Regions from separate parts of the Arthrobacter sp. Ha26 genome, predicted to be linked through region 1. Evidence: predicted binding sites of a transcription regulator. Region 1 holds the regulator's gene; the other holds the start of a gene.
The links. Region 1 encodes LexA, which represses DNA repair genes until DNA is damaged. Its sites were predicted from a motif close to TCGAACANNTGTTCGA; they were not measured.
Positions count from the first base shown of each region.

Region 1 (6,975 bases):
AGCACTTCGTTGGAGCCGTTGGCCGCCCAGACATTGGAGGGTCCGAGTCCATGTCCCATGTATTCGGCCAGGGCCTTCCGCAAGTCGGTGAACTCACGGTCGGGGTACCGGTTCAGTCCGGCGGCGGCCTCTGTCACTGCCGCACTGATGGCGGCCCGGACGCCCTCGGGCACACCATGGGTGTTCTCGTTGACGTTGAGGAGGATGGGAACATCCAGCTGTGGTGCACCGTACGGGGTAAGCCCACGAAGGTTGTTGCGGAGGGGAAGCCGGTTCAGGCGCTCTAGCTGGTGATTCACCTGAACAGTTTAGTGCCCCTTTCGGGGACCGGAAAATGTGACGGTGCCCTGTTCGCAATCGGCGTGCAGTTACCGCGTGGGCACATAAAGCTGCTGCCCGGGGTGGACCGCGCCGGCACTGAGGTTGTTCAGCTGCACGATGTCTGCCACGACGTCACGCGCGTCCCGCTCCGGGTCTACGGTTCCGGCGATGGCCCACAGCGACTGGCCCGGCTGCACAGTGACCGTGACAGTGGGGGTTACAGAGAGGTCCGCCGCTGTGTCTGACGCCTTTGCAGGCGAGTTGAAGAAGCCGGCCAGGGAGAGCAGCAAGGCCGCCAGCAGGACCAGCGGGAAGCCGATCAGGACAATCTTCCCGCGGCGGGTCAGGCGAAGCGGCGGCAGGGGCGGCGTACGCCGCGCCTGCCGGAGTCGCGGCTGCGACATGAGTTGATCCATCGAAAGAAGCTGTGGGCGCGAACCCTCTGAAGCAGATGTAGCTGACATGAACTGAGCCCTCCTGGACTGACCGTGCTGCCCGATGTCTTCCCCGGCGCCCGCCCTGATCCCCGCGGACCTGGTCCGGGTTTTCGAACGGTTCGAAACCGAATAGAACACATGTTCGAACTTTGCTTTCTCTGTTTTAGCACCTATCAACGAATAATGTCGAGACTCGCTAGAACAAATGTTTGAAAATGCAATGCGGCTGGCCTAGCTTTGAAGACAAGAACAACCACCTCTGAAGTTGATCAGCAGGGTCTGACAATTACGGCGGCACCTCCAGGTCCGGGCCGAAAAGCCGGGCAAACCCGAAAGGCATTGGCGAATATGGCAGCAGCAGCCGCCGGGGGCAGGGCAACCTCCCAACCGAAGAAGAGCGCCAAGGGCCTGACGCCGCGGCAGAAGAAAATCCTCGAAACCATCCAGCGCTCGGTCAACGACAACGGCTATCCGCCGTCAATGCGCGAAATCGGCGACACCGTGGGCCTGGCGAGCCTGTCCAGCGTCACTCACCAGCTGTCGCAGCTGGAAAAGCTCGGTTATCTTCGCCGGGACCCGAAACGGCCGCGCGCCATGGAGGTGCTGATGCCCCTCACGCTGGACGGTGGCTCATCCAAGCCTCCAGCTGAGCCCTCTGCCCTTCTGCAGGGCAGCGGCGGCACGGTAACCGAACTCCCCACCGCCATGGACACGGCCATGGTTCCCCTCGTGGGCCGCATCGCTGCCGGCGGTCCCATCCTGGCCGATCAAGTGGTGGAGGATGTCCTGGCGCTCCCCCGGCAGCTGGTGGGCCAAGGGGAACTGTTTATGCTCAAGGTTGCCGGTGATTCCATGGTGGATGCAGCGATCTGCGACGGCGACTGGGTGGTGGTACGCCGCCAGGCGGATGCCGCGAACGGCGATATCGTCGCGGCATTGCTGGATGATGAAGCCACGGTAAAGACCTTCCGGCAGCGTGACGGCCACACGTGGCTGCTGCCGCAGAACACCCAATACGAACCCATTTTGGGTGACCATGCCACCATCATGGGCAAGGTTGTCTCGGTGCTCCGCTCTCTTTAGGCAACGGAATGTAGATTACGCAGGTGACGCCCCGGCGGCGCCAGGGCGTCACCGGCAGCGCCAGGGCGTCACCGGGAGCATCAGGAGTTCTCCTGCGCCAGCCGCTCGAGCGCCGCAATGGCCGTCTTCCGGTCCGTCGTGGGCCAGAAGGGCGGGAGCGCGCCACGGAGGAACCCTGCATACCGTTCGGTGGCCAGCCTGGAGTCCAGTACCGCCACCACGCCCTTGTCGCCGGTGGAACGGATCAGCCGTCCTGCCCCCTGGGCCAGCCGGATGGCGGCGTGGGTGGCCGAAACGGACATAAAGCCGTTGCCGCCGGCCTGCGCCACGGCACGTGACCGGGCCGTCATCAGTGGATCGTCCGGCCGCGGGAACGGAATCCGGTCAATGACCACAAGCCGGCAGGATCCACCAGGAACATCCACGCCCTGCCACAGGGACATGGTGCCGAAGAGGCAGGTATCGGGTTCGTCCGCGAACTGCTTCACCAGGGCCGTCATGGTGGAATCGCCCTGGCAGAGAATAGTCGTGCCGAGCTTTGGCCTCAACGCATCGGCTGCCTCCTCCGCCGCGCGCCGTGACGAAAACAGGCAGAGGGCACCACCGTTGGAAGCCCGGATGAGCGCCTCCAGTTCAGCCAGGGCTTCGGGCGACACACCCCGGCCGGGCTTGGGCAGGTGGCCCGCCACATAGAGGATGCCCTGCCGTGGATAGTCAAAGGGCGACCCCACATCGACGCCGGTCCAGCTGGGCGCGCCCTCCCCAACCAGGCCCAGTCCGCCCGCGGCCGGTTCGAAAGCGGAACCGATGGCCAGGGTCGCCGAGGTCAGCACCACAGTATGGTCGGCGAACAGTCCCTCACGGAGCCGGCCGGCTACGGACAGCGGGGCAACGTTGATGAGCGCGGGCGCGGTCTCGTCCGGCTGGGAGTATCCCTGCTGGGGATCAAAGGAGCTGGCGCGCGAGAACCACACCACTTCCCTGTTCTCCCGGGCAGCCAGGAGCCGTTCGCACAGCTCCAGGATGACCATCAGCCGGGAGCGGGCGAGCTGCCGCCCGCCGTCGGCCGTTGTGCTGCTGTCCCCCTTGGAGTCGGACAAGGCGGCGCGGCAGGCTTCGCGCAGCTGGTCCACGCAGTCCAGCTGCTCATCGTTCAGGCCGTTCGGCAGCAGCCCGTTGGGGACTCCGGCCAGCGCAACTTCCAGGTTGGCGGCGGCGGCGTTGAGCGCATCCACGGTGATGGCCGTGTGCTTGCGCGCACCGGCTGCGGCGGCATGGACCATGGCCAGCGAGAGTTGGCCGGATACGGCGCCAGTCACCCTGTCCTGGAGCTCATGCGCCTCATCAACCACCACGACGTCGTACTCGGGCAGCACGGCCAGGCCCTCAAAAGCGCTGACGGCAAGCATGGCGTGGTTGGTAACCACAACATCAGCGTCTGCAGCATTCTGGCGCGCCAGCTCACTGAAGCATTCTGCCGCCATGGGGCACTTCTGCGCCCCCAGGCATTCCATTGACGTGACGGAGACCTGCCGCCAGGCGCGGTCCGTGACACCGGGCAGAAGCTCATCCCGGTCACCGGTGGTGGTTTTCTCCGCCCACTCGCGCAGGCGGACTACTTCCTTGCCGAGCTGGGAGGCGGGACCGCCTACGGCCGCCGCGAAGTGGGGCACGCTGGTGTCCTCGCCCAGGGAAAACAGCTGGCCCTCGGCGGGTTCCTCGGAGGGAAATCCCCCTTCGAGTTTATGCAGGCACACGTAGTTGGAGCGGCCCTTGACCAGTGCCACCTTGACGGGACGGTCCAGGGCTGGAGTGATGGTTTTCAGGAGCCGGGGAAGGTCCCTGCCCACGATCTGGGTCTGCAGGGCAAGCGTTGCCGTGGACACCAGGGCCGGCTTGTTGCTCTCCAGCGCATGGGCTATGAGGGGTATGAGGTACGCCAGCGACTTTCCGGTACCCGTGCCCGCCTGGACGAGCAGGTGGTCCCCGGTTTCGAGTGCCCGCGCCACCTGCCTGGCCATCTCGTGCTGGCCGCTCCTGCTCTGTCCGCCCATGCCCGCAACGGCCCGGTCGAGCAGTTCGATAACGAACTGCTCGCCGGCCGTTCCTGTGGCTTCGCCAGCCACGAGGTCAGTCATGGGTGACGAATGATTCCAGTTCAGCCGCGAGGCCTTCCCGGACTTTGACTACTGCCCGGGTACCGGCTTCATCATGGTCAACGCTGATAATCTCAGCGTCCGATTCGTGCAGCTTGCTGACCAGGTCCCCGCGGTCGTAGGGAATGAGGAGGTCAAGCTTGACGGACGGACGCGGGATGGCCTCGCTGACGGCCTGCAGCAGCTGCGGAATTCCTTCCCCCGTGCGGGCTGAAACCACTACATGCCGCGGTTCCCGCTGCTTCAGCCGCTCCACCACAAAGGGATCCGCGGCGTCGGCTTTGTTCAGGACGATGATCTCCGGCACTTTGCGGGCGTCCACTTCGCTGAAGACCTTGCGGACGGCAGCAATCTGGCCCTCGGGATCCGGGTGCGAAACGTCCACGACGTGAAGGATCAGGTCCGAGTCCGCCACTTCCTCCAGGGTGGAACGGAAAGCCTCTACCAGCTGGGTGGGCAAAGAACGGACAAAACCCACAGTGTCCGCCAGGGTGTAGCCCAGGCCGTCCGCTGTTTCAGCTTTGCGGACCGTGGGGTCCAGCGTGGCGAACAAGGCATTCTCCACCAGCACGCCTGCATCCGTCAGCCGGTTCAGCAGCGAGGATTTGCCGGCGTTGGTGTACCCGGCGATTGCCACGGAGGGCACCTCATTACGACGGCGGTTGGCGCGTTTGGTCTCGCGGGCAGGCTTCATCGCGGCGATTTCCCGCCGCAGCTTGGCCATGCGGGTGCGGATCCTCCGGCGGTCCAGTTCGATCTTTGTTTCACCGGGACCACGCGAACCCATACCCGCCGCGGCACCGCCCACCTGTCCACCGGCCTGGCGGGACATCGACTCGCCCCAGCCGCGCAGACGCGGCAGCAGGTACTCGAGCTGCGCCAGCTCAACCTGGGCCTTGCCTTCCCGGCTCTTGGCATGCTGGGCAAAGATGTCCAGGATCAGGGCCGTGCGGTCGATCACCTTCACCTTGACGATGTCCTCAAGGCCACGCCGCTGCGACGGGGCCAGTTCGGCATCCACCACCACGGTGTCGGCGCCGGTGGACATCACGATGTCCTTCAGCTCCAGGGCCTTGCCGGAGCCAAGGAACGTTCCCGGGTCCGGCTTGTCGCGGCGCTGCACCAAACCGTCAAGGACCTCGGAGCCTGCGGTTTCGGCGAGGGCGGCGAGCTCGCGCAGCGAGTTTTCCGCGTCCGCGAGGGTTCCTTCGGACCACAGTCCTGCCAGGACCACCCGTTCCAGGCGCAGCTGCCGGTATTCGACTTCGGTGACGTCTTCGAGTTCTGTGGACAGCCCTGCCGTGCGGCGCAGGGCACGGCGTTCCTCGAGATCCTGCTGGTCGCCGTCGTATGTTGTGTGTTCTTCATCCAGGCGGGAGATGGCCTGGGCTTTGCCCAGTACCGCTTTTCCGTCGCCGCGCTGCGTTGCATCTGGCGTGCTGACGGCTTTGGCCGGTACGTCCTTGGAGAGAATCCGGTCGATCACGGCCTGGATTTCCTCAGGACTCATGTCCTGGGAGGCTGAATCGGATCCGGTGTTGGGCTGGCTGGTCATGGTCTCCTTTGAAGGTTCGGCAGTTCCAGAATAGTGCCGATTGGTGGTGATTGGGGAAGTATTCGCGCTGGGCTGACGGCCTGCGGTCATGCAGTTCTCCTGGTTTCTCGCGCCGGGCAGCGATGTGTCCGGGGGTAGCAGCCACCTCGAGGGGTGGGAAAGCGGAAGGCGCCGGAGAATCGGCGAAAGAAGCAGCAGGAGCTGACTTTCGAGTATTGTCCGGCGGCCGGAGCCAGCGCAGGGGCGCGGTCCGGTGCACATGTGCGGAAGGCCTAAGAAAGCCTGCGTCGCTGTGGGACATTTTCTTCGGGACGGGCGGGGCCCGTGCCGGCTACTCGAAGATCAGGAACATGGGTTCAACCCTAACAGACCGCTCCCCGGCGCAGTTTCCCATTACGCTGCAAGGGGAACTACTCTGGCCAGTTATGGAGTCCGCACACTATTTCAGTTCATCACCTGCCGGCCCGTTCACCCGCAAGCCGCTCACGGTTGAACTGGCGGGGGAAACACGCCGGCTGCAGACTTCAACCGGAATCTTCAGCCCCGACGGCATCGACAAGGGAACGGCGGTGCTCCTCGCCGAAGTCCCCGCTCCTTCACCTACCGGCAACCTGCTGGATATCGGCTGCGGCTGGGGTCCGATCGCGCTGACGATGGCCCTGCGGGCACCGCACTCGACGGTCTACGCGGTGGACGTCAACGAACGCTGCATCACGTTAACCAACGAGAACGCGGCAGCACTGGGATTGTCCAACGTGGTGGCCAGCACGCCAGATGCCGTAGAACCGGAAGTGCGTTTCGACACCATCTGGTCCAATCCGCCCATCCGGATCGGCAAGGACGAACTGCATTCCCTGCTGAAGCTGTGGCTGCCCCGGCTGGCACCGGGTGGAACGGCCTGGCTTGTGGTGCAAAAGAACCTGGGCTCGGACTCGCTGCAGCGCTGGCTGGCGGCAGAATTGGACGATTCCTTTGCCGTGACCCGCGAGTCGACGTCCAAGTCGTTTCGGATCCTGAAAGTCAGGAAAGCGTCCCGCTTGCCACAATAACGGCGGGCCCGCTGAGTTCCACGTGCTCATGCCCGCCGGGGCCGGCGAAAAATTTCACGCCCACCACGCCGCCGGGGACATGGACCTGCCAAGCGTCCGGCGCTTCCGCTCCGGCCCAGTGGCGGATGGCCACGGCTGCGGCGCACGCGCCCGTACCGCAGGACTGGGTCTCCCCCACACCGCGTTCGTGGACGCGCATGGTGACGGAGCCGACGCCGTGGTGCACCAGCGGCTCGGACGGAACCACAAACTCCACGTTGGTGCCGTTGGCGGGCACAGGGTCCACCACCGGCGCCGTGTACAGCCGGGTCGCTGCAAGTTCCGAGAGTTCGGCAAGGGCAACCACCGTGTGGGGATTGCCCATGCTGACGGAC
Region 1 covers NZ_JBNHGX010000004.1:377,375-384,349, reverse strand. The annotation lists gene AC5RVY_RS12475 (histidinol-phosphate transaminase) at 1-299, opposite strand, end outside; gene AC5RVY_RS12470 (LysM peptidoglycan-binding domain-containing protein) at 369-725, opposite strand; gene lexA (transcriptional repressor LexA) at 1,107-1,841, shown strand; gene AC5RVY_RS12460 (ATP-dependent DNA helicase) at 1,922-3,979, opposite strand; gene hflX (GTPase HflX) at 3,972-5,552, opposite strand; gene AC5RVY_RS12450 (class I SAM-dependent methyltransferase) at 5,978-6,601, shown strand; gene dapF (diaminopimelate epimerase) at 6,573-6,975, opposite strand, start outside.

Region 2 (6,975 bases), on a different contig from region 1:
CCGCCGTTCAGCTGCTCCACCAGTTCGGCGGTGCCGTCCACTTCCTCAATGTTGATCTCGTTGTAGCCGATGCCCTGCGCGTCCAGCTGCTTCTTCAAGCGGTTGCAGTAGCCGCACCATGTGGTGGAAAACATGGTGATAGTGCCGGATTCGGGAGTGAAGTCCAAAAGGTTCTCCTATGCGTCGTTCAGCGGGTCCTTCCTTTCAACGGTAGCGTGCAAGGCAGTATTCCCCGGCTCTGCGCGCTTCACATGACAGCCCATGCGGCCGGTGGCATGCTGGAGCCATGTGTGGACGTTATGTGATGGCACGTGCCGTGGGGGACCTCCTGGCTGAATTCGACGCCGAACTTGAGGAGGAAGTGGACATCCCGCCGTCCTGGAACGTGGCGCCGACCGATGATGTGCCCATCGTCCTGGAGCGGCTGCTCGACGACGGCCCGGCACCGAAACAAGTACGCCAGCTCCACGTGGCGCGGTGGGGACTGGTCCCCTCCTGGGCCAAAGACCCCGGCATCGGTTCGCGGATGATCAACGCCCGGAGCGAATCAGTACTCGAGAAGCCGGCCTTCCGCAAGGCAGTCCAGTCACGCCGGTGCGCAGTGCCGGCTGACGGCTACTACGAATGGAAGCAGGGGCCGGGGAAGTCCAAGCAGCCCTACTATGTGCACCCGGGGGAGGGCCACGGCCTGGTTTTCGCCGGGCTCTATGAATGGTGGAAGGACCCCGCCTGGCCCGCCGGCGAGCCGGGCGGCTGGATGCTGTCCACCTCCATCCTGACAACCGACACGCCGCCGCCCGGGAGCGAAGACACCGTGTTCGGCAAGCTGACCGCGTTGCACGACAGGGTTCCGCTGCCGATGGACAAAGCCATCATGGAAGCCTGGCTGGACCCGCAGGCCGATGACGCGGCTGGGCTGGTGGACCTGGTGCGGGCCGGCGTCAAGGACGTGGCAGCAGACTGGCACGTTGATTCGGTGGGCAAGGACGTGGGGAACGTGCGCAACAACGGGCCGGAACTGATCCGCCCGGTGGAGGCCCTTTTCTAGCAGCCGAGCCAACAGGCGGGTGCCGCCTACACGGTGACCATGCCGTCGTCGTTCACTGTCCACGTGGGGTTGTAGGCCACCTCCCAGCGGAAGCCGTCCGGGTCGGCGAAGTAGCCGGTGTATCCGCCCCAGGGCTGGGTGATGGGTTCGGCAATGATCTCCGCGCCGGCCGCGGCCGCTTCTGCCATGACCCTGTCGACGTCCTCGGTGCCGGGGAGGTTGTGGCTGAACGTGATGCAGGGGACGGGGCCGGGAGGACCCACGCCTGCATCGGCCTGCATCTGGCGCACATCCCACAGGGACAGCACCAGGCCGTGGTTCACCTGGATGAACACGACGTCCCCCGGAACCTCGCGGTGGACCGGCCAGCCGAGGCCGTCGACGTAAAACGCGCGGGATGCCGGAACGCTGCGGACGCCTAATGAAATGAAGTCGACTCTGGGCTGCATGGTTCGATACTGTCAGAGGATGGCGACAATTCAAGGGAACGATCGGGACGCTTTGGCCGACAAGGAACAGCTCGCTGCCGTCCGGATCGCCGTGGATGAGGTGGATGACCAGATTGTCACCCTGATCGCCCGCCGGGAACGGCTGATCCGGATCGCCGGAACGCTCAAGGGCGACGACGCCGAGGTCCGCGCCCCGGGCCGTGTTGAGCGGATCATCGAACACGTCCGCTCCGCAGCCGAGAAGAAGGACATTGACCCGGACATCGTCGAGTCCACCTACCGGGCCATGATCTCCGGCTTCATCGAACTCGAACTCCGGGTCCACAAAGAAAACAGCTGAGCCGCACCGGCCCAGCCGCTACAGGTTCTCCTCCACGGGGACACCTGACTGGAATTCCCTGCCGTCAGCCTCGCTGAAGCCGGTCATCACGTGCCCCTCACCGAGCCCGTTGATGGCTGCCATCGGGAAGTTGCCGGTGATGGTGCTGCCTGAATGGCTGACACCCGACAGATCGTAGTTTTCTTCCCAGCTCTGGTCATGGTTGAACGAGAAGAAGGAAATGGGCTTCCCGTTCATGAACTCAATGCCCAGCCGCCGCTGGGACGAGTAGTCCGGTGTGGCGGCCACAAGCCCCACCACATAGGCACCGGAACCGGGAATACTGCCATCTAAATCGAAGGTTGCCACGAGCGTGGAGTCCTGGGCTTTGATGCTGACCTGTTTGAGGAGTGCGTCATGGGTGCTCATGGCACAATCCTGCTCCCTGCCGTTCGCTCCGTCCACCCCTGAGGGGTGACAGAAAAGGAAGCCGCAGCCCCTCCCGCAGTGTGCCACTGGGGCCATCCCTCTTTGGCTATGCGCCAGTTCCCGGGAGGCGTAGACTGGTTGCAGTTCGAACATATATTCGAACACTTTTCAGTTTGCATCAGGGAGGCAGCGATGGGCATTTTCAGCCAATCCGTGGACGTCTCCTGCGCTCCAGACGGCCAGCCCGTAGCCCTGACCTGGGACGGACGTTCCTATTCAGTGTGTGCCGACACCGTGCGCTGGTACGAGCGCCGTCAATGGTGGGTTGAAGAAACCCGTGCGCCGCTGGGAAGCGGTCCCGGGTTGGTGGACCACGAGATCTGGCGGGTCCAAGTGCTCCCCTCCGGCCCAGGTCCCGGCCGTCCCAAGGAACAGGAAGAGGCGCTCACTCTTGACCTCACCCGCCATATCCGCAGCGGCCGCTGGCGCCTCCTTCGGATCCATGACGCCCTGCGCCCCAGAACAGCATGAGCTTCACACACCTTCACGTCTCCACCGCATTCAGCGCCCACTACGGAGTGTCCTGGCCAGCGGAACTGGCCCAGGCAGCAGCCGCTGACGGTGCAGACGCGCTCGCATGCACTGACAGGGACGGGCTGTACGGGACCATCAAGCACCTGAAGGCATGCATGGATGCCCGTATAGACCCCATCGTCGGGGTGGACCTTGCGGTGTATGACGACGACGGCGATCACCGCACCCAGCTGGCCGGCCGGGTGGTGGTGCTCGCCCGCGGGAACAACAACGGCGCGGGATATCGGGCCCTGTGCAGGCTGGTGTCCGATGCCCACGCCCGCACCTCGGGAAAATCCGGGGGAGTTGTGCCGGTAGCCGTAACCAGGGCGCAGCTTGCCTCCCGCACCCTCGATCCTCGCACCCTGAAACCCGTGCTGATGGTGCTGATCGGGCCGGATTCCGACGTCGGCCGTGCCATGGGCGGGCGGCGTTACCTCCGGCCGCGCACCCTTTTCAAGCAGTGGCTGGATGCCATGCCTGCAGGCACCGTGGTGGCGGAAATTGTTTCCCAGCTCAGCGCACCGGGGACACCTCTGAGCACGGCGCACGCCGTCCGGATGCTCAAACTGGCAGAGGAGCACAGCATCCCGGCAATCCTCACCAATGCGGTTCGTTACTGTGCGGAGGATGGGGCTGCGACTGCGGACGTGCTGGATTCAGCACGGACCCTCAAATCACTTCCCGAACTGGCCCAGGAGCCGCTGTTGCAACCGAACGGCCAGGGCTGGCTGAAGTCCACCCGGCAGATGTTGCAGCTGGGGAAGGAAATCATCTCCGCAGCCGGCTATGGTGCCGAAGACCTTAAGCAGCTCATGGCACAAACCGAGGCGCTCGCCGATGTATGCAGGATTGATCCCGTTTCAGACATGGGATGGAAGCAGCCCGTAGTGCCGGAAGCCGCGGTCATCGGGATCAGCCAGGATCCGCACGTGGAACTGTTGCAGCGCTGCCAGGCCGGAATCGGCAGGAGGTTCCCGGGGATCTCGGGCAACAACGAAAAGGAAATGCTCAAACGGCTTGACCATGAGCTGGGCATCATCCAGAACCTGGGATTCTCCTCCTACTTCCTTACCGTCGCCGAGGTTTCCCGGATGATCCAGGAGATGGGGGTGCGGGCAGCTGCCCGCGGCTCGGGGGCCTCCAGCCTGGTCAATTACCTCATTGACGTCAGCCAGGTAAATCCGCTGCAGCATGACCTGATTTTCGAACGCTTCCTCTCCCAGGACCGGGCCACCCTCCCGGATATCGACATCGACGTCGAAAGCGCCGAGCGGCACAACGTGTACCACCGGATATTCGAGCGCTTCGGCCCGGAACGCGTCACGCTCATGAGCATGCAGAACGGCTACCGGGCGCGGGGTGCTGTGCGCGACGCCGGCCTCGCGTTGGGAATGGATGACGGCGACGTGGGGGACATTGCCAAGCAACTGTGGAGGTTCTCGGCCTCGAAATTCCGTGAGGCGTTGCAGGAAAAGCCCGAGTTAAGGGATTTTGCCGGCCGGGTGGAAAAGCGCGATTCCCACGGAAACCAGCAGCTGGACCTGCTGGTGGACCTCACCGAACGCCTGGACCGGTTGCCCCGGCATATCTCCATGCATCCATGCGGCGTAATCCTGGGGGACGCCACCCTGCTGGACCGCACTCCGGTGCAGCCCAGTGGACTGGGGTTGCCCATGAGCCAGTTCGATAAGCACGACATGGACCCCATGGGCATGCTCAAGCTCGATGTCCTGGGCGTCAGGATGCAAAGCGCCATGGCTTTTGCCGTCAGGGAGATCATCCGCATCCATTCCTCCAAGAAGGAAGTGGTGGCAGCAGGCGGCCATGCCGCTGGCCCGGACGGGTCCGGGCCTGACTTCATTGCTGACAACGGGCATATCGACCTCAATGCCATTCCCCTGGATGATGAGCCCACGTTTGAACTCATCCGGAGCACCCACACCCTGGGCTGTTTCCAGATTGAATCTCCCGGGCAGCGCGAACTGATCGGCAAAATGGCGCCCAGGGAGTTCAATGACCTCATCATCGACATTTCGCTTTTCCGCCCCGGCCCCATGAAATCGGATATGGTGCGGCCCTTCCTGGAGCACCGCCACGGGTTCGCCCCGGAGGTCTACCCGCACCCGCTCCTGAAACCGGTGCTTCAGGAAACCCACGGAGTGACGGTGTTCCACGAGCAAATCCTGAGGACCCTGGACGTGATGACCGGGTGCGGACTTGCCAAGGCCGATGAATTCCGCCGTGCCCTCAGCAGCGAGGCGGGGGAATCCCACGTGGAGGAGTATTTCCGCAAGCAGGCAAAGGCCAGGAACTTTGACCCGGAGGTCGTTGACAAGGTCTGGCAAACGTTGAAGTCCTTTGCCAGCTTCGGTTTCTGCAAAGCCCATGGTGCTGCCTTCGCCGTGCCCACGTACCAGTCAGCCTGGCTGAAGGCGCACCACCCTGAAGCGTTCCTGGCAGGCCTCTGGGAGCATGACCCCGGAATGTACCCCAAGCGGCTGCTCGTGGCGGAAGCCAGAAGGCTTGGCATCCCCATCCTTCCCCTGGACATCAACCGCAGCAAAGGCGAGTACCGGGTGGAACGGATCCGTCAGGGCACTGATGCCGGGAAGCTCGGAATCAGGCTAAGCCTGAACGGGATCTATGGATTGTCTGCCACGGAGCTGAAAAGGATTGTTGCCGGCCAGCCGTACGATTCCCTGGCAGACCTCCGCGCGCGCTCGCGGTTGAGCAAGCCAAGCATCAAACGCCTGGCCCAGCTGGGTGCTTTTGATTCACTCCACCGTGAAGCGGGCGGGATGGCCAACCGGGCAGACCTGGTGCAGCACCTTCAGCAGCTGCAAAGCACAGGCAACACGCGCAAGGGCCTCGAAGTGCTCGAGGGCCAGCTGTCCCTTCCCCTCGGCGATGTGGAGTTGCGCAACATCAAACCGGGGCTGCCCGAACCCACCCTGGTGGAGAATGTCCGGGCTGAGCTGGATCTGATGGCCATTGACGTCAGCAGCCACCTGATGGAAAGCCACCGCCCCATACTGGACAGGCTGGGTGTCACTACGGCGGACAAGCTCCTGGGCCTGCGCAACGGGACTGAAGTCTTGGTGGCCGGAGTACGGGTAGCCACCCAGACGCCGCCCATGCGGGGCGGCAGGAGGGTGGTTTTCATCAGCATTGACGACGGCACCGGCTGCGTCGATTCCGTCTTCTTCCATGAAGCCCAGGAGAACGCCGGATTGCTCCTGTTTGGTACCAGGCTGCTGCTCATCCGGGGCACCACCAGGCGCACAGGGCCGCGGGGCATCAGCATCAGCGCAAGCATGGCCTGGGACCTCAGCCGTACCGAAACCCTGCCCTTTCCCTCTCCCGGTGGCCAGGCTCCCGACGGTCCGCATCCCCTTGACGGGATCAGCAGGACCCTTGCGATTACTGGTTTTAGCGGTTGACCCTGCCGTGTGCCGCTTTGGTCGGCCCTTCGCGGAACCGATAGCATTGACGGTGGCTGGCTGTGGTCCCCGTATGCCACAAGCTATGAAGCCTTAACTTTGAATAGGAGACACCCGTGTCAGATGCCCAGCAGATCACCCTTCTCGTCGATGGCGAAGAGACCAAGGTGACTACCGGGACAACCGGTGCGGAACTCTTCTTTGAGCGCCGTGATGTTGTTGTGGCCCGCGTTAACGGCGAGCTGAAGGACCTGGACCAGGAACTGCCTGAAGGCGCCGAGGTTCAGGGCGTCACCATCGATTCCCCGGACGGATTGAACGTGCTCCGCCACTCCACGGCCCACGTGATGGCTCAGGCTGTGCAGCAGTTGCGTCCCGACGCCAAGCTGGGCATCGGCCCGTACATCACCGACGGCTTCTACTTCGACTTCGACGTCGCCGAGCCTTTCACCCCCGAGGACCTGAAAACCCTCGAAAAGATGATGCTCAAGATCGTCAACCAGAACCAGAAGTTCGTCCGCCGCGTCGTCTCCGAAGACGAGGCCCGCGAGGCGATGAAGAACGAGCCCTACAAGCTTGAACTCCTGGGCAAGAAGAACGACGCCGCCGAAGCCGGCGAAGGCGTCAACGTTGAGGTCGGTGCCGGCGACATCACCATCTACGACAACGTTGAGCGCAAGGAAGGGACCACCGTCTGGTGCGATCTCTGCCGCG
Region 2 covers NZ_JBNHGX010000008.1:111,197-118,171, forward strand. The annotation lists gene AC5RVY_RS17385 (mycoredoxin) at 1-167, opposite strand, end outside; gene AC5RVY_RS17390 (SOS response-associated peptidase) at 287-1,048, shown strand; gene AC5RVY_RS17395 (VOC family protein) at 1,075-1,497, opposite strand; gene AC5RVY_RS17400 (chorismate mutase) at 1,517-1,837, shown strand; gene AC5RVY_RS17405 (hypothetical protein) at 1,856-2,245, opposite strand; gene AC5RVY_RS17410 (DUF6504 family protein) at 2,438-2,776, shown strand; gene AC5RVY_RS17415 (DNA polymerase III subunit alpha) at 2,773-6,261, shown strand; gene thrS (threonine--tRNA ligase) at 6,378-6,975, shown strand, end outside.
Region 2: AC5RVY_RS17410 (DUF6504 family protein) is a predicted target of LexA. The motif match lies at 2,391-2,406, and genes of this name have one in related genera.